DNA from 2 places in the Shewanella sp. KCT genome. Region 2 is predicted to be linked to the other one. Evidence: riboswitches for the same ligand, from Rfam matches in the RefSeq annotation. Region 2 holds a riboswitch; the other holds the start of a gene.
The links. A riboswitch is a leader RNA that binds a small molecule or an ion and turns the genes downstream of it on or off. The one in region 2 is predicted to bind lysine.
Positions count from the first base shown of each region.

Region 1: linked by a shared signal. The riboswitch ahead of lysC (lysine-sensitive aspartokinase 3) and the one ahead of AYI87_RS05720 (Na+/H+ antiporter NhaC family protein) in region 2 are both predicted to bind lysine.

Region 1 covers NZ_LVDJ01000014.1:84,422-100,630, reverse strand. Annotated here, with positions in the region: gene AYI87_RS17620 (tRNA1(Val) (adenine(37)-N6)-methyltransferase) at 81-812, opposite strand; gene brnQ (branched-chain amino acid transport system II carrier protein) at 1,290-2,600, shown strand; gene xerD (site-specific tyrosine recombinase XerD) at 2,679-3,590, shown strand; gene dsbC (bifunctional protein-disulfide isomerase/oxidoreductase DsbC) at 3,811-4,536, shown strand; gene recJ (single-stranded-DNA-specific exonuclease RecJ) at 4,657-6,381, shown strand; gene AYI87_RS17595 (hypothetical protein) at 6,941-7,285, shown strand; gene AYI87_RS17590 (DUF2157 domain-containing protein) at 7,351-8,379, shown strand; gene AYI87_RS17585 (class 1 fructose-bisphosphatase) at 8,462-9,451, opposite strand; gene AYI87_RS17580 (S9 family peptidase) at 9,658-11,910, shown strand; gene arcA (two-component system response regulator ArcA) at 12,532-13,251, opposite strand; gene AYI87_RS17570 (DUF3293 domain-containing protein) at 13,829-14,260, shown strand; lysine riboswitch at 14,364-14,540, shown strand; gene lysC (lysine-sensitive aspartokinase 3) at 14,670-16,028, shown strand; gene AYI87_RS17560 (succinylglutamate desuccinylase/aspartoacylase family protein) at 16,025-16,209, shown strand, end outside.
Region 2 covers NZ_LVDJ01000003.1:162,294-178,502, reverse strand. Annotated here, with positions in the region: gene AYI87_RS05725 (M3 family metallopeptidase) at 1-815, shown strand, start outside; gene AYI87_RS05720 (Na+/H+ antiporter NhaC family protein) at 920-2,485, opposite strand; lysine riboswitch at 2,564-2,780, opposite strand; gene AYI87_RS05715 (electron transfer flavoprotein subunit alpha/FixB family protein) at 2,928-3,851, opposite strand; gene AYI87_RS05710 (electron transfer flavoprotein subunit beta/FixA family protein) at 3,852-4,601, opposite strand; gene AYI87_RS05705 (H-NS family nucleoid-associated regulatory protein) at 4,914-5,306, shown strand; gene AYI87_RS05700 (amidohydrolase family protein) at 5,661-8,825, shown strand; gene AYI87_RS05695 (amidohydrolase family protein) at 8,825-10,093, shown strand; gene rcsF (Rcs stress response system protein RcsF) at 10,171-10,587, shown strand; gene tsaA (tRNA (N6-threonylcarbamoyladenosine(37)-N6)-methyltransferase TrmO) at 10,629-11,366, shown strand; gene AYI87_RS05680 (acyltransferase) at 11,369-11,998, shown strand; gene AYI87_RS05675 (hypothetical protein) at 12,008-12,241, opposite strand; gene AYI87_RS05670 (M28 family metallopeptidase) at 12,708-14,261, shown strand; gene AYI87_RS05665 (AMP-binding protein) at 14,476-16,200, shown strand.

The DNA.
Region 1 (16,209 bases), on a different contig from region 2:
CTCTCTAAATAATAGCGGCGCATTATACACCCAAACCTGAGTAAAGTGCGAGGTCGCTCGCCTAGTAGATTCGCTGCGCCTCAGAGCTTGAGGTAGAAGTCTTGGGTCAGGGCGATCATAGCCTCGCTGTAGGCGCCTGAGGCATCGCGTATGCTGAGGTGCTTCGCCTCTATTGCTTCGCTAGGCTCGGCGATCGAGACGTCGTGGCTCAGGCAGAGCAGATGCCTTTGAGGCGCCTTGCTGGGCGCTGTGGTGATGTCGACTCTGGCATTTAGCTGCAGCTCAAAATCGGCAAGCTGGGGTAGAAATCGTCCCAGACTGGCATTTGGCAAAATCAGGCTCGCCTTGCCCGTGGGGGCCAGCAGCTGCTTGATGGCTGACAATAGCTGGTCAAATGTCAGGCTGTCCGTGTGTCTGGCCTGGGCGCGTTTGCTGCACTGAGACTGAGGCCCGTTGTCGAAATAGGGCGGATTGCAGAGGATATGGTCGAACTGAGTTTGAGCCTGAGTCTGAGCAAAGGGATACCAATCCAGCAGATCCGCCTGGATCAATGTGATGCGATCGCTCCAGGGACTCTGGTCGATGTTGTCTTTGCAGTCCTGAGCCGCCAGGGGGTCTATCTCCAACGCCTGTATCACCGCCTCGCTGCGCTGGGCCGCCATCAGGCTCAGCAGACCACTGCCGGCGCCGATATCCAGTATGGTTTTGGCCTGGGTGAGTGGTGCCCAGGCGCCCAGCAGGACGCCATCTGTGCTGACGGGCATGCCGCAGTGGCTGTCATCGACGTGAAATTGCTTGAAGGTAAAGGGCATGGCCTTGCGTCTGGAGTAGGGGTTCTTGGAGCGCATTGTACGTGATAGCGCTAAACGCAGAAAGTCCGCTGTTACAAGGGCGCAAAACAGTGAATCTTGCTAGGACCAAATGTTGCCTGGTGTGAAGGGTGAAAACAGTGTGTGGCGAGTTTGTTAAAATTAGGCTCTCATTTGCATCGATCTGGCGCCGTAATCTTGTGTCTCGGTGGCCTTTTTGCTAATAGTAGGTCCTCCTGTCGGGGCTGAAAGCCTTGATTTGAGCTAGGTAAGCCAGTTTGAATGCATTTTTAGCGTTAGTTAATCCTGCTGTCGTTCAAGAAGTAGCCAAGAATGGGCTAGATTTACCACGGAGACGTGTAATAAGAAGTTTACACGCAATGAAGGTCGCGGTCATTAGCCAATAATTTCCACTAAGCGATTAAGATCATTATACAAAGCAGATTAACGGGGCGTTGTGTGCAGAACAATAAATTGAGTATGACGGATACATTGGGTTTAGGTTTCATGACCTTTGCCTTCTTCTTAGGCGCGGGGAACCTGATCTTCCCGCCGCTAGCCGGATTCCTTGCCGGTGAGAACATGTCTTGGGCCATGATCGGCTTCCTGCTGACCGCGGTGACCCTGCCGCTGGTGACCCTGATTGCCGTGGCAAAGGCCAACGGTAAGGTGATGGGCCTGTTGCCACCACTTGCCGCGACCATGCTGGCGATCGCCATCTACATCATCATTGGCCCAGCCTTTGCGGCGCCTCGTGCCGGTCTGGTGGCCTATGAGATGGGCTATAAGCCTTTTATCGAAGATGCCCAGGCGAGTTTTGAAGTCGCCGGTGTCGTCCTGACCAGCTCACAGCTTCTCTACACCAGCATCTTCTTCGGCATCGCCATGTTGCTGTCGCTGTTCCCCGGCAAGCTGCTGGACAGCGTAGGTAAGGTGCTTACTCCTATCATGATCATTCTGCTGGTGGGTCTGGCGATCTCTGTGGTTGTGCTACCAGGCTCAGATGTGGCCGCTGCCGTGGGCGACTATCAGACGAACCCGTTAACCAAGGGGATCCTCGAAGGCTATAACACCATGGACACCCTGGCATCGCTGATCTTCGGCATGCTGATCATCGACCTGCTACGTAAGAAGGGCGTGGATTCGCCAAGAGAGCAGACCAAGTACCTGGTGCGCGCGGCCTTCATCGCCGCCGGTGGCCTGGCGTTCGTCTATGTATCACTCTTCTACCTAGGGGCGACCGCTGGTGACCTGGCCGTGGGCGCCGATAATGGCGGGGTGATCCTGACTAACTATGTGAACCATCAGTTTGGCGCCTCGGGACAACTGCTGCTGGCGGCCGTGGTGACCCTGGCCTGTCTGACGACGGTTGTCGGTCTGGTCTCTGCCTGCGCCGAGTACTTCAACGAGCTGATGCCTAGCCTCTCATACAAGCTATTGGTAGTGGTGATGAGCGTCACCTGCGCCGTGGTGGCTAACGTAGGTCTGGCGCAGCTGATCAACATCAGCATTCCTGTGTTGGTGACCATCTACCCTGTGGCGATCGCCCTGGTGGCGGTGACCTACCTGACCGAGCGTTTTGCCCAGCCTGCCTTTGCCCACCGCATGGTGTTGAGTGTGGCCCTGGTGTTCGGCATCATCGACGGCCTCAAGGCGGCCGGTGTCAACATGAGCATGTTCGACGTGATGCCACTGTCGGCTCAGGGCATGGCCTGGTTAATTCCGACGGCAATTACCATCTTTGCCTGCTTGATGGTCAAACGCCCACGAGGTGAAGCGGTATTAAATTGATGCCAGCCTAAGCCATAGCGTAAGATAGCGGTGTTAACTCTAAGAGTTAGCACCGTTTTTGTATCTAAAGGATTTCATGTGCTAGCTGAGAGCAACGAATATCAGACCGATCCCCTTATCGAGCCGTTTCTCGATGATCTCTGGGCCGCTAAGGGACTGAGCGATCACACGCTGCAGGCCTATCGCAGCGATCTCAGCCACTTCGATCGTTACCTAAATAAACAGGGCTCCAGCCTGCTATCGACCAGTCAGGCTGAGGTGCGTGACTATCTCGCGCTACGGGTCGAGCAGGGCTTTGCCAAGACCAGCAGTGCCAGGTTGCTTAGTAGCCTGCGCCGCTTCTATAAATACCTGCTGGCCAAGAAGTTGATAGAAGTTGACCCCATGGCGATGATCAAGCCGCCCAAGCTGGCGAGAAAGTTACCCGATGCCTTGAGCGAGGCGGACGTGGATCGCCTGCTTAACGAGCCTAACCGGGAAGATCCCGTCGAGGCCAGGGATCGCGCCATGCTGGAGCTGCTCTATGCCAGTGGGCTGCGGGTGTCTGAACTGGTGGGGCTGACGCTGGATCAGATGAGTCTGAGGCAAGGTGTGGTACGCATAGTGGGTAAAGGCAGTAAGGAGCGTCTGGTGCCCTTTGGCGAGCAGGCGGGCGCAGAGATTGAGGACTACCTCAAGGCGGCCAGGTTCGAGCTGTTAAAGGGCAAGGCCAGCGACGTGGTGTTTCCCTCCAAGCGTGGCAACATGATGACCCGCCAGACCTTCTGGCACAGGATCAAGCTCTACGCCCAGCGTGCCGGGATTGTGGTGCATCTGTCGCCTCACACCCTGAGACACGCCTTTGCCACCCATCTGCTCAATCATGGCGCGGATCTGCGGGTGGTGCAGCTACTGCTGGGTCACAGTGACCTCTCTACTACCCAGATATACACCCATGTGGCCAAGGCCAGATTGGCCCAGCTGCATCAAGCCCATCACCCCAGAGGTTGATGCGAAAGCCTTAAAATTGCACTGTGAAGGCCTAAGTGATGGCCTCCATTGCGATTATTCGTTTGCTTTAACGGCCTCGAGCATGTAACTTTTCTGCCTCTAGGCCGGTCTATAAAAATGACATCTTGGTCATAGCAAGTTTTAGTAACAATTTAGGTTGGAAAACCGGCAGCCTATTTTGCTTTAATGCTATTAGCCCTAACACCCTATAGGAATTCTAATGAAGTTTACCCGAGCGCTCACCTTAGTTGTTGCCATGGTGGCCACGCCCCTGATGGCGGCATCAAACAACGTGGTCGACAATGGCGACCAGTTGAAGCAGAAATTATCAGATACCCTAGGCGTCGAGGTGCAAAACCTTAGCCAGTCGCCAATCCCAGGCCTGTATGAGGCGATCACCAACCGTGGCGTACTCTATGTCAGCAAAGACGGCAGCAAGCTGTTTCACGGGAACCTGTACGATCTCGACAACGGCATGAAGAACCTCACCGAGGCGGCATTAGCCGGTCCGCGTATGGAAGCGATCAAGCCGTTTGAGCCAAACATGCTGGTCTACAAGGCCAAGGATGAGAAGCATGTGGTGACGGTATTTACCGACATCACCTGTGGCTACTGCCGCAAGTTACACAACCAGATGGCCGAGTATAACGACTTAGGCATCACGGTACGTTATCTGGCCTTCCCTCGTCAGGGCGTGCCGTCTAAAAACGCAGTGGATATGGAAGCCGTATGGTGCTCGGCCGATCCGCTCAAGGCAATGACAGATGCCAAGGCGGGTAAGCAGGTTTCGGGGGCTAAGTGTGATGCCAAGATCGCTCAGCAGTATCAACTTGGGCAGAGTCTTGGGGTGAACGGCACGCCAGCCATTATCTTGGAAGATGGCACCATGATCCCGGGTTATCAGCCGCCTGAGCAGCTACTCCAGGTGCTGGACCGCGTCCAATAAGTCGCTAATGCGCGAAATAAGGTGAGCCTGGGCTCACCTTTTTTTTTGGCCATCTTTTGCTGTGTGTTCCGAGCTGGCTTTGTTATGCTAGCGGCAAGATTTTTAGAGGTTGTTTGAGTCGTGATCCATAAGATAGTGCGCCGCCCCAAGGTAGATGACAGCCATCTGCCGAGTCACCTTTCCCCCATCTTAAAGCAAGTCTACGCCAGCCGAGGCTGCACAGTGGACGACTGCGAGTTGACGCTGGCTAACCTGCTGCGCCCCAATACACTCAAGGATGTGGACAGGGCCGCGGCCATCATTGCCGATGCCATGGCCAAGCAGCAATCGATTCTGATCGTCGGCGACTTCGACGCCGACGGCGCCACCTCCACCAGTGTCTGCCTGCTTGCCCTGCGAATGATGGGCGCGATTAATGTGGATTACCTGATCCCCAACCGCTTCGATTACGGCTATGGCCTCAGCCCTGAGATAGTTCAGGTGGCCCAGCAGAAGGGAGCAGAGCTGCTGATCACCGTCGATAACGGCATCTCCTCCATCGAAGGGGTTGCGGCGGCCAAGGCGCTGGGGATGCAGGTGGTGATCACCGACCATCACCTGCCGGGCAACAGCGTGCCCGAGGCCGATGCGATAGTGAACCCTAACCAGCTAGGTTGTGGCTTCGCCAGCAAGGCGATCGCCGGGGTCGGGGTCGCCTTCTATCTGATGTCGGCCCTGCGCGCCGAGCTGCGTAGCCGTGGCTGGTATCAGGCACAGGGCATACAGGAGCCCAATCTCGCCACACTGCTGGATATCGTTGCCTTGGGCACAGTGGCGGACGTGGTGTCGCTCGATACCAACAACCGCATCCTGGTGGACGCCGGTCTCAAGCGGGTGCGCGCCGGACGCTGCCGCCCAGGAATTACCGCCCTCTTGGAAGTGGCCAAGCGTAACACCTCCCGCATCGTCGCCTCCGATTTTGGCTTCGCGGTCGGCCCCAGGCTCAATGCCGCCGGGCGCCTGGACGAGATGGCCTTGGGGGTCGAGACCTTGTTGTGCGACGACATGATGCGCGCGCGGCGCATGGCCAGCGAGCTGGATGGACTCAACGCCGAGCGGCGTGAGCTGGAAACCGGCATGCAGCAGGAGGCGCTAAAGAGTCTAGAGAGTCTGTCGCTTAATGAGGCCGAGCTGCCCTGGGGGATCGCCCTCTACCAGCAAGACTGGCACCAAGGGGTGATCGGCATCCTGGCGTCGCGAATCAAAGATAAGTATCACAGGCCGGTGATCGCCTTCGCCGAGGCGGGCGAGGGGGAGATCAAGGGCTCCGCGCGCTCCATCAAGGGGCTGCATATGCGCGACCTGCTGGAGCTGATCAATGCCCGCCATCCCGGAATGATCATCAAGTTCGGTGGTCACGCCATGGCGGCGGGCCTGTCCCTGCGCGCCGGTGAGTTCGAGCGTTTCGCCAAGGCCTATGATGAGGCGGTGCGTGAACTGCTTGCGCCCGAGCAGCTGACCGGCGAGATCGTCAGTGACGGCGAACTAAGCCCGGCTCAACTCAACATGGCACTGGCCAGGGAACTGCGCAGTGCAGGCCCCTGGGGGCAGAATTTCCCCGAGCCGATATTCGACGGCGTGTTTCGTATCTTGCAGCAGCGGATCGTCGGCGAGCGTCACCTCAAACTCGTGCTCGAGAGTGAGTGCGGCCAGACCATGGTGGATGCCATCGCCTTCAACGTGGATCTCACCACCTGGCCCGATGCCACCATCCAATACGCCGAGGTCGCCTACAAGCTGGATATCAATGAGTTTCGCGGTAATGAGAGCCTGCAGCTGATGGTGGAGCAGATTAAGCCTAAGTAGCCTCTGCATCAGAGTTGGGGATAGTTTCTAAATTTAGTGTTGTTTGCCGTGGATATTTTTGAATTCGTCTTCGGCGGTAAAGCTCTTTGGCCCTTGCACCTTAGCGATTACCTAACGCCTGCCCGGCGGGAGCGCTATATGGAAGTACGAATGTCGTGATCACAGGGATGTGAGAGAACGACGTATCTACATTATCTTATCTAACATATCTTCAATTTGGCGGCGCTCTCGTATGATGAGGGAATGGAGCAACATGTCGCGAACATTACGATCCTGATTTCGCGCCCCTTCGCAATATCTAAACTCAGTATTCAACGCCTCATAGATCGAATTATTGGTGCTATCGCGGTTTGAAGGCGGTTCAATTTTTGCGGGCAAGCGAAGCTTGTCATTAAGCCACTTTTACTCATCGAAGAGGCAGCGTATCAAGATGATGCTTAAATTGTGATAATCTGGTGTGGAGCGTAGAGATGCAAAGATGCACAGAAGGTGCTGCTGCGAGAGGGCGTTATCATTAAATACTGATATTCACATCGATAAGGAAAGGAGACCTTAAATTATGCAAAGCGTTGTTGAAGTACTAGAGAGTGAAGGCTTTAACGTTCGTCAGAAGGATAGCAAAGTCATCGTCAAGCTCGATGGTCTCGCTAATCCTGTCACGGTCAGCAAGGATATTGCGAAGGACGAGTATAAGCTTGGCAGCAACGATTGGGGCAAGTCGTTATCTGCTTCTTTGGCCCTTATGTTCGGGCTTTATGGATATCAACAGCATAGTGGCAGCTTTATTAGTTCCATTTTTATTGCTGGAGGCCTGTGGCTGTTTGTCGTCGTGCTGCTTACCGAGCTTAAGTTGACAAAATTGCGTGCCCTTGTGGACAGGCTCAATCGAGAAAGGCAAAGATAACAAGTGATTATCGCAATACCACTATAGCTACAGTGTTCGACAAAAGTTAATGTCAGGGAGTAAACATGGATGTCAGTAAGAAACAGTTAGATGCTGCGGCGCGGGAAAATATCATTTCAGCTCAGCAAGCTGAAGCCCTTTATCAGTTCTTAGCCGCTCAACCTAGTGCCAACCCCAAATTTACCTTTACCCATGTGCTCTATTACTTGGGTGGGCTTATCGCCATCGGCGCAATGACACTTTTCATGAACTTAGGGTGGGAGTCCTTCGGCGGCGCAGGTATTTTGTTTATCTCGATGCTCTATGCGGCTGTTGGTTTAACCCTGACCAACAGGTTTTCAGCAAGAGGCCTCATTATTCCCGCTGGCATTTGTGCCACCTTTGTCGTCTGTCTAACCCCTCTAGCGATTTATGGCCTGCAACAATGGTTAGGTGTATGGCCAGATGAGAGTGCCTACAGGGATTATCACAGAGTCATAAAATGGCATTGGTTATACATGGAACTGGGTACACTCGTCGTCGGCGTCATCACCGCGTGGCGATATAAATATCCCTTTTTAATCATGCCTATCGCGGTCACCCTCTGGTATATGACGATGGACATGACTGTGGTGATCTCGGGTGATGATATAACATGGGAGCTTAGATCCTTAGTCTCAATGTATTTAGGCCTATTAATGATAGGGCTCGCCTTTTGGGTCGATGTCAGGTCTCACCATAAGGCTGACTATGGCTTTTGGATCTACATTTTTGGCGTCATCGCTTTTTGGTGTGGTTTAACTTTCCAGCACTCTGACAGTGAATTATCAAAGTTTATCTATTTCTGCATTAACCTGTTAATGATTGGGGTTGGCGCGCTATTAGTTCGAAGAGTGTTCGTGGTATTTGGTGCCCTTGGCAGTTGCGGCTACCTCAGTTACTTGGCTTATGACGTCTTTAAGGATAACTGGCTGTTCCCGATTGCATTATCGTTTATCGGGCTCGGGGTGGTTTATCTCGGTGTGCTCTGGCAGAAGCATGAAAAAGCCATTACCGAAAAATCGAGAGCATTACTGCCGGCGCCACTTAGGGCACTGCTGGAATCAAAGTCGTGAATTGGCTTTTTACATGCTTGCCATGAGGCAATAAAAAAGTCGCCAATTGGCGACTTTTTACTTTTTAAAGGAGCAGACTAGCTTACAGGCTTGGCTCTTCGCTGTAGTCCTGGCCGTGGTATTCCAGGCAGGCATCGACTTCGTTGGCTGAGCCTAAGATCACAGCGACGCGCTGGTGGATCTCGCTTGGCTGGATGTCCATGATGGTTTCATAACCGGTAGAGGCCTTGCCGCCCGCCTGCTCAACCAGGAAAGACATAGGGTTTGCCTCGTACATTAGGCGTAGCTTGTATGGCTTCTCCGGATTCTTGTTGTCGGTCGGGTAGGTGAACAGACCGCCGCGTGACAGTACGCGGTGCACGTCGCCAACCATGGCGGCGATCCAGCGCATGTTAAACGACTTCTCGCGCGGCCCTATCTTGCCAAGTAGCAGGTCTGCGATATAGGTCTGCATCGGTGCTTCCCAGAAACGCTGGTTAGACATATTGATGGCGAACTCGCTGGTGTCCTTGCTGATGGACATGGCTTCGTTGGTCAGCAGGTACTCGTTGGTCTCTGGATTGAGGGTAAACAGCTGTACCCCTTGGCCAGTGGTGAGGGCCAGCATGGTCGAGGGACCATATAGCACGTAACCTGCGGCCACTTGCTGACGGCCTGGCTGTAGGAAGCTCTGCTCGCTCAGCTCACCGCTTGGCGCCGGCAGTACCGAGAAGATGGTGCCCACCAGTGAGTTGATGTCGATGTTTGACGAACCATCTAACGGGTCGAAACAAACCAGGAAATCGCCACTCTGACCTACCTCGACAATATGATCTTCCTCTTCAGATGCCAGACCACGTACCGTGCTGTCGGCCGTTAAGGCTTCTTTGAGCATGTCGTTGGTGATCACGTCGAGTTTCTTCTGGGTTTCACCCTGAACGTTTTCCTGTTCGGTGGCGCCCAGTACGCCGGCGAGGGCGCCGTGACGCACCGCATGGCTGATGGCTTTGGAGGTATCGGCCAGCGTGGTTAACAGCTGGGCTAGCGGGGCTTGAATTCCTTGAGAACTAAGGTGTTGTGCCAGAGTTTGCATGTTATTTCCTATGACAAATGGGAGCTAGGCTCGCACTGGAGGTCAGATCTTGTTTATCTTGTTATGCGGGCGATTCTACCCCAGATGAATCATTTTTTCAGCGGCAATTTAGCCCATCTGGATCGCGGTTTTCGTTTTGCGTCACTTTAGGGCACAATGCTAGCCTGCAATTTGACCTATACCTGTTTTCTATCCAGGACATAATAATGACTAAAAAATGGATAAGTTCGGCCTTGATGGCGGTGCCTATGTTTTTATCTCACGCGGTAAGTGCGTCACAACCCCAACTAGCGCAGCCTGTCGGCGGCAATGAACCCCTCACCATAGAAAGGCTCTATGCCTCTCCCGCACTGGCGGGCAGCAGCCCCAGGGGCTTAAAGCTGTCGCCCGATGGTAAGCGTGTGACCTATCTGGCTGGTCGGGCAGAGGATCAACACTTCTACGATCTCTGGCAGATGGAGGTCGCAACGGGTAAACAGAGCCTGTTGCTGGACGCCGACAAGTTAAAGAGCGGTGAGCTGTCCGATGAGGAGAAGGCGCGGCGCGAGCGTCAACGCATCTATGGTCAGGGAATCATGGAATATTTTTGGGCGGACGATAGCCAGGCGCTGCTGATCCCGGCATCGGGCGCCCTCTATTACTACTCACTGAGCGATAACAAGGTGATGCCGCTGCCTGTGGGGGAGGGCTTTACCACAGACGCCAAGCTGTCGCCTAAAGGCCATTATGTCTCTTTCGTCCGTGATCAAAACCTCTATGTCTTCGATCTGCGCAGCCAGAAGCTGACCGCCATGACCATAGACGGTGGCGGCGCCATTAAGAACGGCATGGCGGAGTTTGTCGCCCAGGAGGAGATGGACAGAATGACGGGTTACTGGTGGGCGCCGGATGAGTCGGCCATCGCCTTTACCCGCATCGATGAGTCCGGCGTTGAGCTGGTAACTCGCAACGAGATCTATGCCGATGGCATCAAGCTAACCGAGCAGCGCTACCCTTATGCTGGCAAGAACAACGTGGCCATCGCCCTGGGTGTGGTGACGCTGGCCGATAAAAAGGTGCGCTGGGTCGACCTGGGAGAAGATAAGGATATCTACCTGCCGAGAGTGAAGTGGTTGCCAGACAGCCTGCAGCTGTCTTTTCAATGGCAGAGTCGGGATCAGAAGACCTTAGATCTGCGTATTATCGATCTACGTAGCCAGGATGCCCCTATGACCATGATCCGCGAGGAGAGTGACGCCTGGGTGAATCTGAATAACGACCTGTATTTCCTCAAAAAATCACCGCAGATGTTGTGGGCATCGGAGCGTGACGGCTTTAATCACCTCTATTTGTTCGACCAGCAAGGGCGACAGCTCAGGCAGCTGACCAAAGGTGACTGGGCGGTGGACGAGCTGGTGCATGTGGATGAGCAGGCGGGCTGGGTCTATTTCACCGGTCGCAAGGCGAGCGTGGTCGAGCAGCACCTGTTTCGCGTACCGCTTAAGGGCGGCAAGATAGAGCAGCTGAGCAAGCGCAGCGGCATGCACGCGCCGGTGTTTGCCGACAATCAGGCGATCTATCTGGATTACTTCAACAGCCTGGCGCAGCCGCCGCAGATAAGCCTTCATGACGAGCAGGGCAAACGCCTGGCCTGGGTCGAGCAGAACAAGGTGGACAAGAGCCATCCACTCTATCCCTATTTTGGTCAGTGGCAGCTGCCTGAATTTGGTCAGATAAAGGCAGAAGATGGTCAGGCGCTGCAATATCGCCTGTTTAAGCCGACGCAGTTTGACGTCACTAAGCAATATCCAGTGGTGGTGCGCGTCTACGGTGGTCCCCATGCCCAGCTGGTGGTTAACAGCTGGAGCGAGCACGACTACTTTACCCAGTACTTACTGCAACAGGGTTTTATCGTGTTCCAGTTGGATAATCGTGGCTCGGCCCATCGTGGCACCAAGTTTGAGCAGGTGATCTACAAGCATCTGGGTGAAGCCGAGGTGAATGACCAGAAGGCCGGTGTCGATTACCTGCGTAGCCTGAGCTATGTCGATGGCAAGAATATCGCTATCTATGGTCATAGCTATGGCGGCTACATGGCGCTAATGAGCCTGTTTAAGGCGCCGGATTACTTCAAGGCGGCTATCTCGGGCGCACCCGTGACCGACTGGTCTCTGTATGACAGCCACTACACAGAGCGTTACCTGTCGCATCCGGCGACCAATGCCGAAGGCTATGAGGCCTCTAGCGTACTGCCGTACGTCAAAGGCTATCAGTCTGGCCTGCTTATGTACCACGGTATGGCCGACGACAACGTGCTGTTTGAGAATAGCACCCGTGTCTACAAGGCGCTGCAGGATGAGGGCAAGCTGTTCCAGATGATAGATTACCCCGGTTCTAAGCACTCGATGCGCGGTGAGAAGGTGCGTACCCACCTCTACCGCTCACTGGCTGACTTCCTCGATAAGCAGCTGAAACACTAAGCTATCGGCGCTAGGCCTTAGTAAAACAAAAGCCCTGTTGCTTATTGAAAGCAGCAGGGCTTTTTGTGGGAATAGCAGTCCTGAAGACAGTTGAGTTAGTTTCGAATTAATTTTAATAAGGTACGAATAAACCTAACTAATCTTAGTTAGCCTAGTTTTAGAGCCTTTGTGCATCAATCAAAAGAAGCGAAATCGAAGAGATAGAAGATACCTGTGTAAACACGATTTTGGCCCTTGACGACAGGACGTCGTCGAGGAGCCTCCAAGGATGGAAATTCGGCGTGCCAAAATTGTGTTTGCACATCCCTCGCCGGACAGGCGATTCAAAGCAATGAAGTTTTATGATGTAAATTAGGTCAGTGCGACAAAATTTGTAGGTGCAAATATCAAAGCTACCCATCCCTAGGATTTTAGATATTCCCTTTTTCCCTGTTTAGAAATGTCTGGAACATTTCAGGCCCTGGCCACCGGGGATAACTCTCCATAAACAGAGAAAATCCATGTACAAATCCCCTCTATGGCCTTCCCTGGCCACCGGGGATAAGTACAGTCCATGTACAAAAAAGCCAGTCGTTAGACTGGCTTTTTAATCGAATCACATTTGCGCTAGCTGGATGTGATTTATGCTTCTTCTAAGTTACCGCAGAAACGATAGCCTTCGCCATGGATGGTGGCGATGATCTCAGGCGTATCTGGCAAGCTTTCGAAGTGCTTACGGATGCGACGAATGGTCACGTCCACGGTACGGTCGTGTGGCTTAAGCTCACGGCCTGTCATCTTCATCAGCAGGTCAGCACGGGTCAGGATCTTGCCTGGGTTCTCAACAAAGTGCAGCATGGCGCGGAACTCACTGCGGGGCAGCTTGTACGACTCGCCCTGTGGGCTCACCAGTGAGCGGCTGTTGATCTCTAGGCTCCAACCGTTGAAGCGGTAGAATTCTACGGCACTCTTCTCTTCGGTTTCGCCGCCGGTGCTGTTGACGCGAGTCAGCAGGTTACGTGCACGGATAGTCAGTTCGCGTGGGTTAAACGGCTTGGTGATATAGTCATCGGCACCAATTTCCAGACCCAAGATCTTGTCAACTTCGTTGTCACGGCCGGTAAGGAAGATAAGGCCGATGTTATTGATTTCACGAAGTTCACGCGCAAGCAGCAGACCATTCTTACCTGGTAGGTTGATATCCATTACCACAAGATTGATCTTGTTTTCCTGCATGGCTTTATGCATCTCTGCGCCGTCATTGGCTTCAGTTACCACATATCCTTCAGCCTCGAAAATACTTCTTAGCGTGTTCCGGGTAACGGCTTCATCTTCAACGATCAGAATGTGCGGGTTTTGCATATTTATTTACCTAATATTTGTTTAAAACTGTTCTAACCATGAGCGCTAGTTGGTGCTGCTGCGCCCTATCTGTCTTCGCGACAATTACCGAACTCACGTAGTGCTTTTATCAAACCCAATTGGTACAGCAACACACTTCATGATTAGTAAAGTATTCGTATCTCTTTCAAAAGACACGCGAACTGTTACTCACTTCGATTAACAATAGTTGGGAATAGTTCCGTTAACTATCTAATATTTTCAAGTTTAAATGCTAAATCAGCCTAAGCTCACATTTTATACAGGAAATTGACTAACTTTTAATGACCTTGTCGCCGACAAGATGTAACAAAAAGTATTTCATCGTGAGATGAGTGGAAGTGAATCAACGAACTTATTGTACTCGTTTTAGTCATTTGTTAACAAATGAAATGTTAACAAAATTCCTTTGAGATTTGATGTATATCACATTTGCGCACATAAGCTTATGATTTTAATGGTATTAATAAAATTTAATAAAGTGACCTGTCTCACACCTCTAGGAAGCCGGAGGAATTTTGCTATAATCGACGGAATCTAATTTAGGAATATTTTAGTGATGAGTACAGCAAGCGAACACCTTTGGCAATGCTATCAGCAAACGCAGTTCTTACTTACACAACCTTTCTCCCCTTCGTTATCATTTGCAATCATTACCGCTCATAATCCTAAAGGCCAACACCTTTCTCCCTCGCAAAACCGTCTCCTCGACAAGCAGCTTCAACGTCATATTCAACGTCTTCAATATCCCTATCGTGCCCTGATCGGTGCCTCCAATGACAGAGGCCATATGGAGAAGAGCTGGGCGGTGTCTATCGATAAGGCCGCAGCCGTGGATCTTGGTAAGGTGTTTAATCAAAACGCCATCTATTTTGTCGATGAGGACGAGCTGCAACTGGTGCCTTGTCTGGTGGAGTATGACGAGCTCACCCTGGGCAAGTTTTCTGCCCGGGTCTGCTTGGTTAGCGAGCTGCCCGACATCAGCCGCTAGCAGGCGGGGGAACTTGAGAGGCTTTCATCAAGACAAGCTAAAATATCGTTGACTTTTTATTCTGTTATTTGATAGTTTTCTTGCATCCTGACCTTAAGGTTAGTGATACAGAAGAGGAGCGTTAACTAGGTAGTAAGCCCGAGGAGTCCAAACTCCGTTGACGGTTTATGAGGGAGATTAACGCCGAGGTAAAGAGATGTTTGGTTTCATCTATTTATCGGTCGACTGGGCTGAATCCCACCGATTGTCACCTGTTTTTTGGTGGAGAGCTTCTGGTGGCAATCGCTGTTTCCCGTCTTGGGGTGCGTCATCTTTGCACCAGGCTCTTCGAACGAAGTAAGTTCGGAGCGTATTCAATGTTATCTATTTCTTTTGTGTCATCGTCAGCTACTTGGGTTGAGGTGCGCTAATGTCTATTGTTGTTGCTAAGTTTGGTGGTACCTCGGTTGCCGATTATGAGGCGATGAACCGCTGCGCCGATATCGTATTGGCCAATCCTGAAACCCGCGTGGTGGTCGTCAGCGCCTCGAGCGGTGTGACTAATCTGCTGGTGGAGCTAACTCAGGAGCATGTGGACTTTGAGCGTCGACAGCAGCTGCTCAAGGCGATCGCCTCGATTCAATATAAGATCCTCGATGAACTAGGTCAGCCCCATGATGTGGCCGCCCGCCTCGATGCCATCTTAAGTAAGATTGCCAGCCTAAGCGAGTCGCTCTCCCAAAACCGCAATAAGGCGACCACAGACGAACTTCTTGCCCAGGGTGAGCAGTGTTCGTCAGTCTTGTTTGCTGCCGTGCTGAGAGAGAAGGGCGAGCGGGCGAGCGCCTTCGATGTGCGTCAGGTGATGCGTACCGACAGTCATTTCGGCCGTGCCGAGCCGCAGATCGAAGCGGTGAAGCAGCTTTGCACAGAGCATCTGCTACCACTGCTTAGTGAGCAGCGTATCGTGACCCAAGGTTTTATCGGCGCCGATGAACATGGGGCCACCACTACGTTAGGCCGTGGGGGTAGCGATTATTCGGCGGCCCTGCTTGGCGAGGCGCTGGATGCGTCTGCGGTTGAGATCTGGACGGATGTGCCGGGGATTTTCACCACAGACCCACGCCTCGCGCCGAATGCGCGTCCTATCCCTGAGATAAGTTTCAACGAGGCGGCCGAGATGGCCACCTTTGGTGCCAAGGTGCTGCACCCGGCAACCATTTTGCCGGCGGTCAGACATAAGATTCAGGTGTTTGTTGGCTCCAGTAAGGCGCCTGAGCTCGGTGGCACCTGGATTCGTCATCAGGTGAACGACGAGCCTATCTATCGCGCCGTGGCGGTGCGACGCGACCAGACGCTACTTAACCTGCACAGCCTACAGATGCTTCACGCCCAAGGCTTCCTGGCCGAAACCTTCGCCACCTTGGCGCGGCACAAGATCAGTGTGGACTTAATCACCACCTCAGAGGTAAACGTCTCTCTGACGCTAGATAAGACGGGCTCAGATTCGGCCGGAAACAGCCTGCTGAGCGAGGCCTTACTGCAGGAGCTGTCTCAGCATTGCCGCGTGCGGGTCGAAGATGGCCTGGCACTGGTGGCGATAGTGGGTAACAAGATTGCCACCACGTCGGGTGTGTGTCGCCGCGTATTCGAGGTGTTAGAGCCTCACAATGTGCGTATGATCTGTCAGGGCGCCAGCCCACACAACTTATGTGTCCTGGTGGCCGAGTCTGAGGCGGCTCAGGTCGTCAGCGCCCTGCATCAAAACTTGTTTGAAGGGTCGCTATGAAACCGGGTCGTTCCACGCTAAAGATTGGCGAGCTCGCAACAGGCCAAGATCTCGAGCTAAACCTGTTTGAATTTGCCCCTGAGGTGCAGACAGGGCCGAGTGTCTACATACAGGCCAACGTCCACGGCGCCGAGGTGCAGGGCAATGCGGTGATCTATCAGCTGATGCAGGCGCTCGAACG
Region 2 (16,209 bases):
TCTTCTACGCCGACTACTTTGCCCGCGAAGGCAAGCGCGGCGGCGCCTGGATGAGCTCCTTCGTGACCCAGTCTAAGCTGCTAAACCAGAAGCCTGTGGTGGTCAACGTGATGAACATCAAGAAGGCCCCAGAGGGTGAGCCGACCTTCGTCAGCTACGACGAAGTCACCACCATGTTCCACGAGATGGGCCATGGCACCCACGGCATGTTCTCTAAGGTGACCTACCCTAGCCTGTCGGGCACCGCCGTGTCCCGCGACTTTGTGGAGTTCCCCTCGACCTTCGAAGAAGATTGGGCGGCCCACCCCGAGGTGCTGGCCAACTACGCCAAGCACTATGAGACAGGCGAGGTGATCCCCGATGAGCTGCTGCAGAAACTGCTGAAATCACGCAGCTTCAACCAGGGCTTCGACACTCTGGAATATATGGCGGCGGCCCTGGTGGATCTCGAGTGGCACTCACTGAGCGCCGACACTCCGCTGCAAGATGTGGCCGAATTCGAAGCCAAGGCGCTTAAGAAACACGGCATCAATATCGCCGCCGTGCCGCCACGCTACAAGTCGACCTACTTTGCCCACGCCTTCCCGGGTGGCTATTCGGCCAGCTACTACGCCTACATGTGGAGCGAGATCCTGGCGGCCGACGCCTTTGCCTATGTGCAGACCCAGGGTGGCCTCAACCGCGAAATCGGCATGAAGTATCGCAAGACCATCCGCGAGGTGGGTAACAGCGTGCCACCTATGGAAGCCTACAAGGCCTTCCGTGGTCAGGCACCGACCACTGATGCCCTGCTTCAGCGCCGTGGCCTCAACTAATTCCTGCCTCAACTCACTCCCCAGTAATGGGGGTCACCCATAAAAAATGCCGCTCGATGAGCGGCATTTTTATATCAATTGAACCTTGATTTGGCGTAGCTGAATTAAGCCGGGCGATTAGCCTTATGGCGCAGCACCAGAACGCTCACCACAACCAGCGCACTACAGGCCGCCAGACCGGCACCCACGGATTCGGTGAAGCCCAGCACGGTATAACCCACCAAACTGATCCCCGCTACGATAAGGGCATAGGGCAGCTGAGTCAGCACATGGTCTATGTGATGACAGTTCGCCCCGGTAGACGACAGGATAGTAGTATCCGAGATAGGCGAGCAGTGATCGCCAAACACGGCGCCCGCCAGCACTGAGGCCAGCATAGGCAACATCATGTTGGTATGGGTGCCCATGGCCATGTCGGCGGCGATAGGCAGCATGATGCCGAAAGTGCCCCAGCTGGTGCCGGTAGAGAAGGCGGTCAGGCCCGCCAGCACGAACAGTACGGCCGGCAGCAGCGCGAAGGGAATATTACCGGTCGCCAGGCTGGCCATATATTTACCCGTCTCCATCTGGCCTATCACACCGGCGATGGTCCAGGCGAACAGCAGAATATAGATGGCGGGCAGCATAGAGCGGGCACCGGCAATCACGCCTTTAAGGATAAGCGCCTTATCCAGTCCCTGACTGACCACCAATACCAAGGTCGCGGCCAGGCCAACCACGGCGCCGAAGAAGAGCGATGAGGCAACGTCTGTCTTCTCGAAGGCACCAATGACACTAAAGGGCAGATTCTCCGCCGCCAAAGCGTCGGCACCGCTACCTATCATGAAGTAGATGGTGGCAAACACCAGCACAGTGATCGGCAGGAACAGACCTAAGATCTTACCCGAATCCGCCTCAGGCAGGTCGCTGTTAGCCCCTGGCGGCAGGCCCTTGGCCTCGTCATACAGGTTGCCCTTCTGGGCGTTGAGTTCATGCTGACGCATGGGTCCCACATCCAGCCCCATGAAGGCGACGCATAGCAGCAACACCAGGGCGAAGATAGCGTAGAAGTTCATCGGGATCATCTGAATAAATACGCTCAGATGACCGCTGTCGGTGAAGCCGTGGGCGGTGAGGATGCCGCCGATCAGCGCGATAATGTAGGCGCCCCAGCTAGAGACGGGCGAGATCACACAGATAGGCGCGGCGGTTGAGTCCAGCAGATAAGCCAGTTTGCTGCGCGAGATATAGTATCTGTCGGTGAGGGGTCTGGCGACACTGCCCACCACCAGGCTATTGAAGTAATCGTCGATAAAGACCACGCAGCCCAGGAACATGGTAAGCAGCTTGGCATCGCGTTTGTTGCGAATATGCTGGCGCGCCCAATCGGCAAAGGCCTTGGCGGCGCCGCTGACGGTAATGAGTGCGGTGATCATCCCAAGCAGAATCAAGAAACCCAGCAGATAAACGTTCCAGCTGTTTAGGGCGCCATCATCCCAAAACAGGCCCACCACCTGCTGTCCCAGGTATTGCCCCATATCCAGCGGTGAAAAATCGGCAATTAACAGTGCCCCCAGGAGGATCCCCACACCGAGTGAGAGCAGGACGCGGCGGGTAAAGATCGCCAGCAGAATCGCTACCACGGGCGGCAGCAAAGAAAGTGCCGAATCGGCATAACTCAAAGTTGTCATTGTAAAATTTTGTCTTCGTTAAAATACGAATGGAGGGCAACTGAACTGGTGGGATATAGCATGAGATATTACACCTGTCCTATCAGTAGCGCTCCATAGTGATACCCATTCTCGGTATACCTTCCACTTATCAATCCAGATAAGAAGCACTATGGCAGTGCTGCCTCTATTCGATGACAGCCCCAGCGGCAAGCCTTGATCAACTCCACCACTTCGGCACCAAATCCTTTCATATTCGCTTAACGGCATCACCCTAACGAATACTACTGATATTTAATGCACCTCTACGTCTCAGGACGCCTGCCAATGTCACTATCGGCAAACGTGAGGCACATAAAAACACAAGCGGCTTTAAGGACGCTACCTCAAAGCCGCTCCATGTGATCTATATCACACTAATTTTAGATGAACACCAAAGTGCTCACCAAGTATTTACATTTTATTAAAGAAGTTCGAGTAGCTTAGGCACTGCCTCGAACAGATCCGCTTCCAGACCATAGTCGGCCACCTGGAAGATAGGCGCTTCTGGATCTTTGTTGATCGCCACGATCACCTTAGAATCTTTCATCCCCGCAAGGTGCTGGATGGCACCCGAAATACCCACGGCGATATAGAGATCCGGCGCGACAATCTTACCCGTCTGACCCACCTGTAGATCGTTCGGCACGTAACCAGCGTCGACCGCGGCGCGCGATGCACCCAGTGCCCCGCCCAGCTTATCGGCCAACTGCTCAAGAATCGCGAAGTTCTCGGCGCTGCCCATGGCGCGGCCGCCTGAAACCACCACTGAGGCGGCGCCTAGATCGGGACGCTCTGACACAGACAGGGTCTGAGTCACAAACTCAACTTCGCCGCTGTATTCGCTGTCCAGAGTCTGCACCGAGGCGCTACCATCCTGACCTACCGCATCGAAGGCACTGGCGCGAACCGTCATCACCTTGATGGCATCCAGGCTCTGCACCGTCGCCATGGCGCTACCGGCATAGATAGGACGCACGAAGGTGTCTTCGCTCACCACTTCAACCACTTCAGAGATCTGCGCCACATCCAGAAGCGCCGCCACACGAGGCAGCACATCTTTACCGACGCTTGAAGCCGCAGCTAAGATGTGTTGATACTCGCTGGCCACTGAGACGATCAGCTGTGACAGGTTTTCGGCGATGGCGTTGGCATAAACGCCGCTATCGGCAACCAGTACCTGACGCACACCGGCAAGCTGCTTGGCGCTTTCGGCCGCGGCGCCACAGTTATGACCGGCCACCAGCACATCGACTTCGCTGCCGATCGCCTGGGCACAAGCCACAACCTTGGCGGTATCGAGTTTTAAAGTCGCATTATCATGTTCTGCTATTACTAGAATCGCCATTTAGATCACCTTCGCTTCATTCTTTAGCTTTTCCACTAGCTCCTCGACAGAAGCCACCATAATACCCGCTTGACGCTCGGCAGGCGGTGTCACCTTGAGCACCTTCTGGTGCTGCTTCAGGGTCACGCCCAGGCTGTCTACCGTCACGGTATCGAGCGGCTTACGTTTCGCCTTCATGATGTTAGGTAATTTGGCATAGCGAGGTTCGTTCAGACGCAGGTCTGTGGTGACAATCGCAGGCAGTGGCATCTTAAGGGTCTGCAGGCCGCCGTCGATTTCACGGGTCACCACAAGTTGTTCGCCTTCAACCTTCACCTCAGAGGCAAAGGTAGCCTGAGGCAGTCCAGCCAACGCCGCCAGCATCTGACCTGTCTGGTTGTTGTCGCCATCGATTGATTGCTTACCCAGCATGATCAGCTGAGCCTGTTCATTGGCTTGAATCGCATTAAGGATCTTTGCAATAGAAAGCGGCGCAAGCTCTTCGTCGGTTTCAACATGGATACCGCGGTCGGCACCCAGCGCCATCGCCGTGCGTAGCTGCTCTTGCGACGCCTTAGGCCCTATGGTTGCTACCACAATCTCGGTCGCAATACCTGCTTCTTTCAAACGTACCGCTTCTTCTACAGCAATCTCACAAAATGGGTTAATGGCCATCTTCAGATTTGCGGTATCGACATTTGTATTGTCAGCGTTAACCCTGACCTTCACATTAGCATCGACGACGCGTTTAACTGGCACCAATACTTTCATAAGGCTTCCTTCTTACGTCTTTATTCTGGATAACAAATAGTGCATAGCGAAACTATCACCAACTTATGCCACTTTACGTGCTGTTGACGTTAACGTCAACAGGAAGTCATCAGCAACTTTGTATCAGATCAAAAACAGGGTGTTTAGGGGGAAGTAAAGGGTCAAAAAGAGGCGAAAATAGAAAAGCTGAAATAAAATTTACATTAAAGCGTCAAATATTCATTTAATTCGTTTGATAAAACCTTTTTTAGTTTCTATTATTAGCCCTGTAATCCTATTTACTATTTTATTTTTAAGCAGGACATAATTAATATGAGCGAATTTCTAGATATATTGACGCATGGTCGTCGCTTTAAAGCTGCTGTTAAAGAATTGTCGGTAGAAGATTTAAAAGATGTAGCGGTTAAGCTTGAAAAAATCGTCACTGAGAAAGAGAAGCAAGCAGAAGAAGAAAGCGCGGTTATGGCCGAGCGCAATGCAAAGATAGAAGAGATTCGCCAACAAATGGAAGCTGTTGGTTTATCAATTGACGATTTAGGTACAGTGGCTGCTAAGCCAGCTCCTAAAAAACGTGCTCCACGCCCACCAAAATATAAAATTGAAGTGAATGGCGAAACGATCACTTGGACGGGTCAGGGTCGCACACCAACCGTATTTAAGAATGAATTAGATAAGGGTCGTTCACTCGAAGACTTCCTTATCTAAGCCTAAGCGCCCCACTTAGGGCGTCGCAAGCAAAAGCCAACCTCAAGGTTGGCTTTTTTATTTCTACTCTCTATTTGTGATTAAGCGCATTTTGCCCTTTTTGTCGCTCATTTACCTTGGCCATGTCTAGAGTATTTTATCTATCCTTATTTAGGTCATTCATTTAGGTCATTCTTCCGGCCATTATTCCTTGCTACTATTCCCGTCAAAGTTTGTCAATCAATAGCCTATCCTTTCGGATAACACCAGCCCTATGGTTTGACATAAACCGATACAGTTCCGCCCTTGGAAACTGTTCATGATATGGGATAATCTTGGGCTACTTTTGATCCCAGCCAATAATAATTAAACTCTATGCGAATCCATTTTCTCTCTGTGAGCGCGAGTCTGGCGGCCTGTCTCTTGGCGAGTCCGTACGCGATAGCGAATTCTCAATTAACTGATAACACGCCAAAACTAACGGCGCTGTCCCACGCCACCCTGATGATCGCCCCCGGCGAAACCAAGCAGGATGCCACACTGTTAATTGAAGATAATAAAATTAAAGCCATTATTCCCAACGACAAAATACCCGAGGATGCCTATGTTATCGACATGACGGGTAAGTTGATATACCCCGGCTTTATCGATCCCTACACCAATTACGGTATCGACTTTAAATATGACCAGCAGAAAGTGGCTCGCCCGGTATATGAAATTAAGCGTATCGGTGGCAACGCCGATAATGGTGCCGTGCACGCAGAGAAAGAGTGGTTTAACTATATTTATCCCGACCAGGAAGCGGCGAAGCAATGGATAGATAATGGATTTACCAGCGTACAAACCGGCATGTTGGATGGAATATTCAGAGGCCGGGCAGCGACTGTCTCGCTGGCGCCGTTAAAAGCCAATGACATTATTTATCGCGCAAAATCCAGCCACCTGCTCGCCTTCGATAAAGGCAGTTCGATTCAGGATTACCCCAACTCCTTGATGGGTAGCATCGCCCTTATTCGGCAAACTCTGGCCGATGCCAACTGGTATCAGGCCAATATCGATAAAGCGGACTCGGCCACCCAAGAGAAGAACATAGAGTTTAATATCGCGCTCGAACGCCTGAGCGATATAAGCAAGAGCCCTACGGTATTTGAAACCAAGAATTTAAATAACTTACTGCGGGCCGCTCACTTATTAAACGAGTTTAAATTGCCGGCGACTCTAGTCGGCAGTGGCCGAGAATATGCGCGACTCGATGAGGTGAAAGCCAGCGGCTTTAGCATAATTGCGCCGCTCAATTTTCCCGCGGCGCCCAATATTAAAGATGGCGATAAAGAGAGAGAGATAAGCCTGGCTCATCTGCGCCACTGGGAACGCGCGCCGAGTAATCCTCATGCACTGGAAACCGCCGGTATTCCCTTTGCCTTTACCCAACATGGCATCAAGGCCGACGCCTTCTGGCCTAGACTCAGACAGGCGGTCAAGCAGGGGCTAAGCCAAGAAACCGCATTGGCGGCGCTCACCACTGAGGCGGCAGAAATCGCCGGCATCTCGGCATTCAGCGGCAAGCTGAAACCCGGCTTCATGGCGGATCTTGTGGTCACAGATGGCGACATCTTTACCCAAGGCAAGATAGTCAGCGTCTGGCTGCAGGGCAGCGAGACCCAAAAAGTGCCCCGCGACAGACACTGGCTAAGCCAGGGCTATCAGCTGACCCTGGGCGAACTCACCCTAGATCTGGACTTGGTCGATGACGACAAGCTGAGCGGCACCCTGGCCAGCGGCGAGCAGGAGATCAAACTCAGCGATCTTAAGTATGCCAAGGAGCGTCTCACCTTTAATGCCGATCTCGGCGAGGCGGGTTACCCTGGCATCAGCCGTTTCACCCTCTGGTTCGACGCCCAGGGCATTCACGGCCGTATGCTGGACAAGGGCAATAGCCAACACCCCATAGCTGGTGTGGTGATGGCCAAAGACGCCATTGATGGCAGTGGTGAGAGTAATGAGAGTGATAACAGTGATGACCAGAAAACAACCGAGTCACCTGCGCCCGAACTCGTCTCTAAGCTGACCAAGCCCAACACCGCCTACGGCCTAACCGCGCAGCCCAAGGCTGAGCGCCTGCATATCAAAAACGCCACCCTGTGGACCTCGAGCGAGCAAGGGGTGCTGGAAGGCTATGATCTGCTTATCCGCGACGGTCGCATCGAGAAGATAGGCCAATCCCTCAAGACGCCATCTGGCTACCAAACCCTGGATGCCACGGGTAAACACCTGAGCGCAGGTATTATCGACGAGCACTCCCACATCGCCCTTAACGGCGGTACCAATGAAGATACCGACGCCGTCACCGCCGAGGTGCGTATCGGCGATGTGATCAATCCAGACGATATCGCCATCTACCGCGCCCTGGCGGGCGGGGTGACCACGGCGCAGATCCTCCACGGCAGCGCCAACCCCATAGGCGGACAGGCCCAGGTGATCCAGATGCGCTGGGGCGAGAGCGCCGAGGCGATGAAGCTCAAGCTGGCCCCCGCCAGCATCAAGTTTGCCCTGGGTGAAAACGTCAAGCAGGCCAACTGGGGCGACAACTACAACCGTCGCTTCCCCCAGAGCCGCATCGGGGTGAAGTCGCTGTTTGAGGAGGCCTTCAACGAGGCGCTCGCCTACGAGAAGGCCCTGGCCGACTATGATCGCCTACGCAGCAGTCAGCAACGCAAGCAGGTAGCGCCTAAGCCAAACTATCGCCTCGAGGCGGTAGCCGAGGTGCTACGTGGCGATCGTCAGGTACACATTCACTCCTATGTGCAATCTGAGATCTTGATGTTCCTGCGCCTCGCCGAGGCCTACAAGTTTAAGGTCGGCACCTTCACCCATATCCTGGAGGGCTACAAGGTGGCCGAGGAGATGGCCAAGCATGGCACCTACGCCTCCACCTTCTCCGACTGGTGGGCCTACAAGTTCGAGGTCTATGATGCCATTCCGCAAAACACCTGCCTGATGCACAACAAGGGGGTGCTCACCAGCATCAACTCAGACGACTATGAGATGCAGAGGCGCCTCAATCAGGAGGCGGCAAAATCCATGATGTATTGCGACATGTCGCCAACTGACGCCTGGAACATGGTCACCATCAACCCGGCCAAACAGCTTGGGATCGACCAGCTGACCGGCTCATTGGAGGAAGGCAAACAGGCCGACCTGGTGCTCTGGAGCGACTCTCCCCTCTCCGTCTATGCCAAGGTGGAGAACACCTGGGTGGGCGGCCGTCGCTACTTCGACCGCCAGCAGGATAAGCATACGCAACATGAGGTCGAGCAGGAGCGCGCCGCGCTGATCCAGGCGGTATTGACCAGGGATAAACCCGAGGTCCCTGGCGAGATACCAGAAGAGAAGAGCGAGCCCCAGTGGCACTGCGATACCCACTACAATGCCTGGGGCACAGCCATGAGCCAAGCAGCCCTGAGCGAGCATAAAGCCATGAACCAAAACAGCGCCCAGCAATTTAGCGCCCACAACCACGCATTCATGGAGGCATTCTAATGAAGCAGACACTCTTTGCCCTTAGCCTAGGCCTCTTCTCCTGTGCTGCGCTTGCCCACGACATGGTACCGGCCAGCGCCCAGAGCCAGCCGATACTGATCCACAACGCCCGCGTGCACACCGCCCTTAACGGCGTGCTGGATGCGACCGACGTATTGTTCGACAAGGGCAAGATAGTCGCCATAGGTCAACAGCTCTCACAAGAGGGTGCCAAGGTGATCGATGCCAGCGGGCAAGATCTCTACCCTGGGCTTATCGCGCTGGACACCTCTATCGGCATCGTCGAGGTGGAGATGATGCGCGCCAGCAACGACGCCTTCGAGGTGGGTGACAGCAACCCGCAGCTACTGGCCGTCAGCGCCTTCAATCCCGACTCAGAGCTGATCCCAACCATCAGGGTCAACGGTATCACCCATGCCCAGGTGGTGCCCCAGGGCGATGCCCTGGCCGGCCAGTCCTCTCTGGTCTCCCTCGACAGCTGGACGATAGAAGATGCCCTGGTAAGTACCGCGCCCCAGTTCCATCTCTACTGGCCCGCCATTCGTTATCTCTCCAAAGATAAAGAGGTCGCCGCCAAGCAGCTCAAGGCGCGGGATGAACAGATGACCCGATTAGCCGAGCAGCTCGAAGATGGCTACCGCTACTATCTGGCGGACAAGGCTGGAACTGTGCAGAAGCTGGATAACCGCTGGCAGGCGGCGCTGCCCCTGTATCAGGGCAAGGCGAGCCTGTTTATCCACGCCAATCGCAGCGAAGAGATAGAGCGCGCAATCGCCATGACCCGCCCCTACGGCTTCAAGCTGGTGTTTGTCGGCGGCTATGACGCCTGGCGCCTGGCAGATCAACTGGGCGAGATCGGCGCCTCGGTGATCTACAACCGTACCCTCAGCCTGCCAATGCGCAAGGATGAGCCGGTGGAGATGAGCTTTAAGATCCCAGCCCTGCTGAAACAGGCGGGCGTGCCCTTCGCCATCGGCTTTAGCGGTGACTGGAATGCCCGTAACCTGCCTTTTGCCGCGGGTCAGGCGGCGGCCTATGGCCTAAGCAAAGAAGAGGCGCTTAAGAGCATCACCCTGGATGCGGCTAAGATCTTAGGCGTGGATGACATGGGCGCCATCGCCGTGGGTTACCGCGCCAACCTGGTGCTCTCCAAGGGCGACATTCTCGATCCCGCCACGAGCAAGATAGATGCTGTGTTTATCGACGGTCGCCAAATAGATCTCAATAATCGCCAACAACAACTTTATCAAAAGTACCTAAAGCGTTAGACTTTTGCTTCTAAACGACTCAAAACTGGCCGGTTATTGGCCAGTTTTGAGCTCTCTTCCTAATACAGGCCCAAATCATGACTAATTCCGACCTGACCACTGCTCTTAAAATGGCTCCTAAGTCTGTCCTGCTGCTCTCTGCCCTGCTGCTCGGTGGCTGTGCGGGCGAATACACCTTCAACAGCAATTTAGATGGTCAGGCCATCGACGACTACTTCAAGGCCGGTGAGGTCCAGCTGTTTCAAGAGACTCAACCTAAGGGTCCTTATGAGCTCAAGGGAATGGTCGAGGGTGAATCTTGTCAGGAGCGCGCCCAGGATGTGCCGGCATCCATCAGCGAGGCCCGCACCATGGCCCGCCGCGCCGCCGCAGATAAAGGCGCCAACGGGCTGATCATCAAACGCTGCGCCCTCATCGAGGAGCCGAGCAAGGCCTGTGTTAGCCAAGCCCTGTGTGTCGGTCAGGCTATATTGTTGCCCACCACAGAAAAGTAGTTTTAGCGCCAAGCGCAATAGCGTGAACATAAGTCTTTACCATGACACTCAAGCGTGAAATTGAGGCGGTGGCTATCTGCCGCACCCCCTATAAGCAGAAATTTGGTATTCCCAGACAGCCGGGGTTGGTCACCGCCGCCCGCGGCTTCGTCGAGCTGCAGCCTCCCTATAACCATATCGATACCGTGCGCGGCCTGTCCCAGTACTCGCACATCTGGCTGCTGTTTACCTTCCATGAAAACCTGAGCCAAGGCTGGAAGACCACGGTCAGACCGCCGCGCCTGGGCGGCAACGAAAAGCTGGGAGTATTTGCCACCCGCTCTACCTTCCGCCCCAACGGCATAGGCCAGTCTGTGGTTAGGCTGCACGCCATCCACCAGCGTAAGGGGAAGGTGGAGCTCGAGATCTCCGCCATGGATCTGCTAGACGGCACGCCGATCCTGGATATCAAGCCTTACATCCCCTTCTCCGACGCCATCGAGGGAGCCATAGGCGGCATCGCCCATGAGGCGCCTGTGCTGATCGATGTGCGCTTTAGCGATGCGGTGTTGGGGCAGCTAGACAAGCTTTCCAAGGACAAGTACCCCAACCTAAAGGCCATCATCGAAGGGGTGCTGGCGCAGGATCCCCGCCCAGCCTACAAGAAGGCCAAGGAAGATCCTAAGCATTATCAGGTCGCCCTCTATGATCTGGATATCCTCTGGCATGTGGATGAGAAAGGCATCTTGGTCGATGCCGTGCGCCCGGTGCAGCCCGACGCCCTTAGGGAAGCAGATTAATCATGCAAACCCCATTAGCTAATCAAGTGGACTACCGTGAGCAACATAAGCAGCGCCTGGCCTACATGCCCTGGCTCTACTTCTCCTTGAAGCCCAAACATCTGGTCTGGGCCAAGCCCTGGCAGGATGAGGTGCAGCAAGCGCTGATGGCGGTCGAAACCGTGAGCATAGGCAAGGAGTGCTTTATCGCTCCCCAGGCAAAACTGTTTGCCGAGCCGGGCCGGGATATCCTGATCGGTGATCGCTGCATGATCGCCGCCGACAGCTTTCTGCACGGCCCCATCGTCATGGGTAACGAGGTGGCTATCAATCATGGCTGCTCCCTGGACGGCGGGCGCGGCAAGATAGTGATCGGCAATCAGACCCGCATCGCCAACAATGTCACCATCTACGCCTTCAACCATGGCATGCACCCGGACACGCCTATCTATCAGCAGAGCAGTCAGTCGAAGGGAATCGTCATAGGCAGAGATGTGTGGATCGGCGCCCAGGCGGGGATAGTCGATGGGGTGACCATAGGTGACTGCGCCGTGATCGGCATGGGCTGTATCGTCACCAAAGATGTGCCCGACTACGCCATCGTCGCCGGTAATCCGGCCCGCATCATAGGCGACAGACGCGATAAGAAATAAACGGCCGCACTATTTAGTCGCGCCATCACCGTGGATCAGCTTACCGGTACCATGGAAAATCACGTTGACGACTCCGCCGCCTAAGTCCTTATCTTCCACGCGATTATCCGGGTTATTGGGCCGCGACTCGGCGCTTTTCTTAACCCCATCGTAGAAGGCCTGATCGAGAGATTTATTACTGGCGCAGCCGCTCATGAGCCCTAAGCTGACACTTGCCATCAGCACGATTATCGAAGCCTTCATCGTCTTTTCCTTATCCCAAGTGACTTTCATCGTCATTCCCTGAATCCACTAACATGAATAGCGCCAAACAATGGCACACCTACATTCATCAATAGCTTAAAGCTAAAGCAGATTCTTTTAACAAGCAAACAAACTTAACAGATCTTTGCCCCGCCATCGCGCCCCTCTTGCATCAACCTTTCTGATGCACATATGATGACTATACCAATCGTAGTAAATAACTGAACAGGCTAGCTTGTTAAAACGTCCGATAACGGCGTTACTATTTTTGATTGTAGAATAACTACTTATCGAAAAATCATGCCTTGTTCTCGACCGTTTTTCCTACGCCACTTCTGATCACTTACTTACCCTGATTGGTATTGATCGTTTGCCATTACCCATGGCGGCGATCTCCAAATAATAAAACAAACATCACAAAAGGAAGTCGTCTGTGAATACCCCACGCCTCTTGGGCTTACTCGGCCTGTTGCTTCTACCGGCCGTCAGTGCCTCCCCCTTCGTCTTTGACCAACAAAGCTACCGTCAGGATGTTAAAACCCTCGCCAGCGATGAGTTTGAGGGCCGCGGCCCCCTCTCACAGGGCGAGACACTTACGGTGGAATATCTTGAGAATGCCTTCAAGAAGATGGGGTTAGCACCAGGTTTCGGCGACAGCTATCGCCAGAGCGTGCCCATGGCCAAGATCACCGCCAATCAAAATATGCAGCTAAAAGTCGGCGAGCTAGTGTTTAACAATGGCAGCGACTTTACCGCCCGCACCGAGCAGCTTCAGCCAAGCATCAAACTGGATAACAGCGAAATCGTCTTCGTCGGCTATGGCATCAACGCCCCCGAATACGGCTGGAACGACTACGCAGGTATCGATGTGAAAGGCAAGACGGTGATCCTCATGGTCAATGACCCGGGCTTTGCCACCCAAGACCCAGAGGTGTTCAAGGGTAATGCCATGACCTACTATGGCCGCTGGACCTATAAGTATGAAGAGGCCGCCAGACAAGGGGCCAAGGCGGTATTTATCATCCATGAAACCGCTCCCGCCGCCTATGGCTGGAACGTGGTGCAAAACAGCAACACCAATAGCAAATACAGCTTGGTAGATAAGGACAAAAACCGCTCCCATATAGGCGTTATGGGCTGGATCCAACATGAGGTGGCGCAGAAGATCTTCAGCGCCGCAGGCTTAGATTATGACAAGCTCAAACTTACCGCCGCCAAACCTGGTTTCAAGTCGCGCTCGCTACACCTCAAAGCCAACCTAGAAGTAAACAACGATATCGAGCTGGCCACCTCCTATAACGTCGCCGGTCTGCTGCCGGGCAAGGCGCGCCCAGATGAGTGGTTGGTGATGCACGCCCACTGGGATCACCTGGGTAAGACGGTCCATGAAGATCAAACCCATATCTACAACGGCGCGGTAGACAATGCCTCAGGCGTCGCTGGCGTATTGCAGCTGGCGCGTCACTTCAAGGAGCTTAGCACTACTCAGCCGCCTGCGCGCTCGATGCTGTTCAGCGCCTTCACCGCCGAGGAAACCGGCCTCATCGGCGCGCAATATTTTGCCGAGAACCCGCCAGTCCCCACCAAGCAGCTGGTCGCCTTCCTCAACATAGACGGCATGAATGTCGGCAAGGGAGTGGATTACATACTGCGCTATGGTGAAGGAGTCTCTGAGCTGGAAAACTACCTGGACAATGCTGCCAAAGCTCAAGGGCGCTGGGTCAAGGCCGATCCGCGGCCGCAAAATGGCCTGATGTTCCGCTCGGATCATTTCGCCCTGGCCAAGCAGGGAGTCCCCGGCCTGATGTTCATGAGCCTGGGAGATACCGACCCCGACTATATCGCCCACAAGTATCACCAGGGCGCCGATGATTATGACCCAAGTTGGACACTCGGTGGCGTCGAGCAAGATTTGGCGCTCAGCAGCGACATTCTGGAGAAGCTGGCCAACAATAACGACTGGCCAAAGTGGCTCGAGGCGTCAGATTTTAAGACCCGTCGCGCCCAGGATGGCCGCTAGCCATAGCCGTGATACTTACCGACAAAAGGAGGCTGCAGCCTCCTTTTTCATATTGTTTTTATTAAATAAAAACCTAATTTCACCTTTCTATCTATCCCCCGCTGTCAACTTAGTTCTTTAGTCTATAAACGCCATTCTTTGCTTGTGAGAAACCTCACACTTTGAGTAGTGTGTCCTCAGACCGCTATCGACACACCCTATGCACGGAGGCTCTATGTCTGCTGTAACGACATTTGCAACTGAGAACCAATTTCCCCTACAACTGAGCCAATTTGACGGCGACACCAGCACGCCGCTCATCGAACAAACCATAGGCGACTACCTGGATCAGATGGCCGCCAGCCACCCCGACCAACTCGCCATCGTCATGCATCATCAAGGGATCCGCTGGAGCTATCAGGAATATCAGTCCCACATCGACGAACTGGCCGCCGGCCTGCTGGTCATAGGCATCAAGCCCGGCGATCGCGTCGGTATCTGGTCGCCCAATAACATCGAGTGGTGTCTGACCCAGTTTGCCACCGCCAAGATAGGCGCCATCATGGTGTGCATCAACCCGGCCTATCGCCCCGAGGAGCTGCAATATGCCCTCAACAACGTGGGCTGCCGCGCCATCATCTGCGCCGAGAAATTTAAGTCCAGCCACTACCTCTCTATGCTCTACGAGCTGGCCCCGGAGCTAAAGCAGTGCCTGCCGGGACAGCTTGAATCGGCCAACCTGCCGAGCCTGGAGTTTGTGATCCGCATGGGCGATGAAGCTTCGCCCGGCATGCTCAACTTCAACCATCTCAAGCGTCCGCTCACCGAGAGCGATCGCAAGGCACTCAAAGACACCGCCGCCCAGCTTTCCCCCTTCGATGCCATCAATATCCAGTTTACTTCGGGCACTACCGGCAGCCCCAAGGGCGCGACCCTGAGCCATCACAACATCTTGAACAACGGCCTGCTGGTCGCCAAGGCGATGCGCCTTGGGCTGGAAGATAGACTCTGTATTCCCGTGCCCCTGTATCACTGCTTTGGTATGGTGCTGGGTAACCTCTCCTGCATCTCTGTGGGCGCCTCGGCCATCTACCCAAGCGACTCCTTCGATCCCCTGACAACTCTTGAGGTGGTCGAGGCCGAGCGCTGCACCGCGCTGCATGGGGTACCGACCATGTTTATCGCCCAGCTGGAGCATCCGGAATTTAAGCGCTTCGATCTTAGCTCGCTGCGCACCGGTGTGATGGCGGGGGCTACCTGCCCCGAAGAAGTGATGCGCAGGGTGCAAGATCTCATGTATATGAAAGAGGTGCTGATAGGCTACGGCCAGACGGAATGCAGTCCCATCAACAACATGACGGAGATAGGCTCGTCACTGGAGAAACGCGTCACCACGGTCGGCCGCGCCCTGGCTCACACCCAGGTGAAGATAGTCGATGAGTTCGGCGAGGTGCTCCCCGTCGGCCAACCCGGTGAGGTGTGCAGCCGAGGCTACTGCGTGATGCAGTTCTACTGGAACGACGCCGAGAAGACAGCCGCCACCATAGACAGCGAAGGCTGGCTCCACTCGGGCGACCTGGGTGAGATGGACAGCGAAGGCTATGTAAAAATTGTCGGCCGCATCAAGGATATGATCATCCGCGGCGGCGAGAACATCTACCCGAGAGAGATCGAAGAGAAACTCTACACCCACCCGGACGTGCAGGACGCGGCCATCTTCGGCGTGAAGAGCGAGAAATATGGTGAAGAGGTATGTGCCTGGATCAAGGTGCAGCCGGGCGCCAGCGTCACCGAGGAGGAGATACGTCACTTCCTCACCGAGAAATTTGCCTACTTTAAGGTCCCGAGATACATCAAGTTCGTCGAGCAGTATCCCATGACGGTGACCGGTAAGATCCAGAAGTTCAAGATGCGCGAGATGATGTATCAAGAGCTTTATGAGGCGATCAACTGCAACTAGCGATCCCAG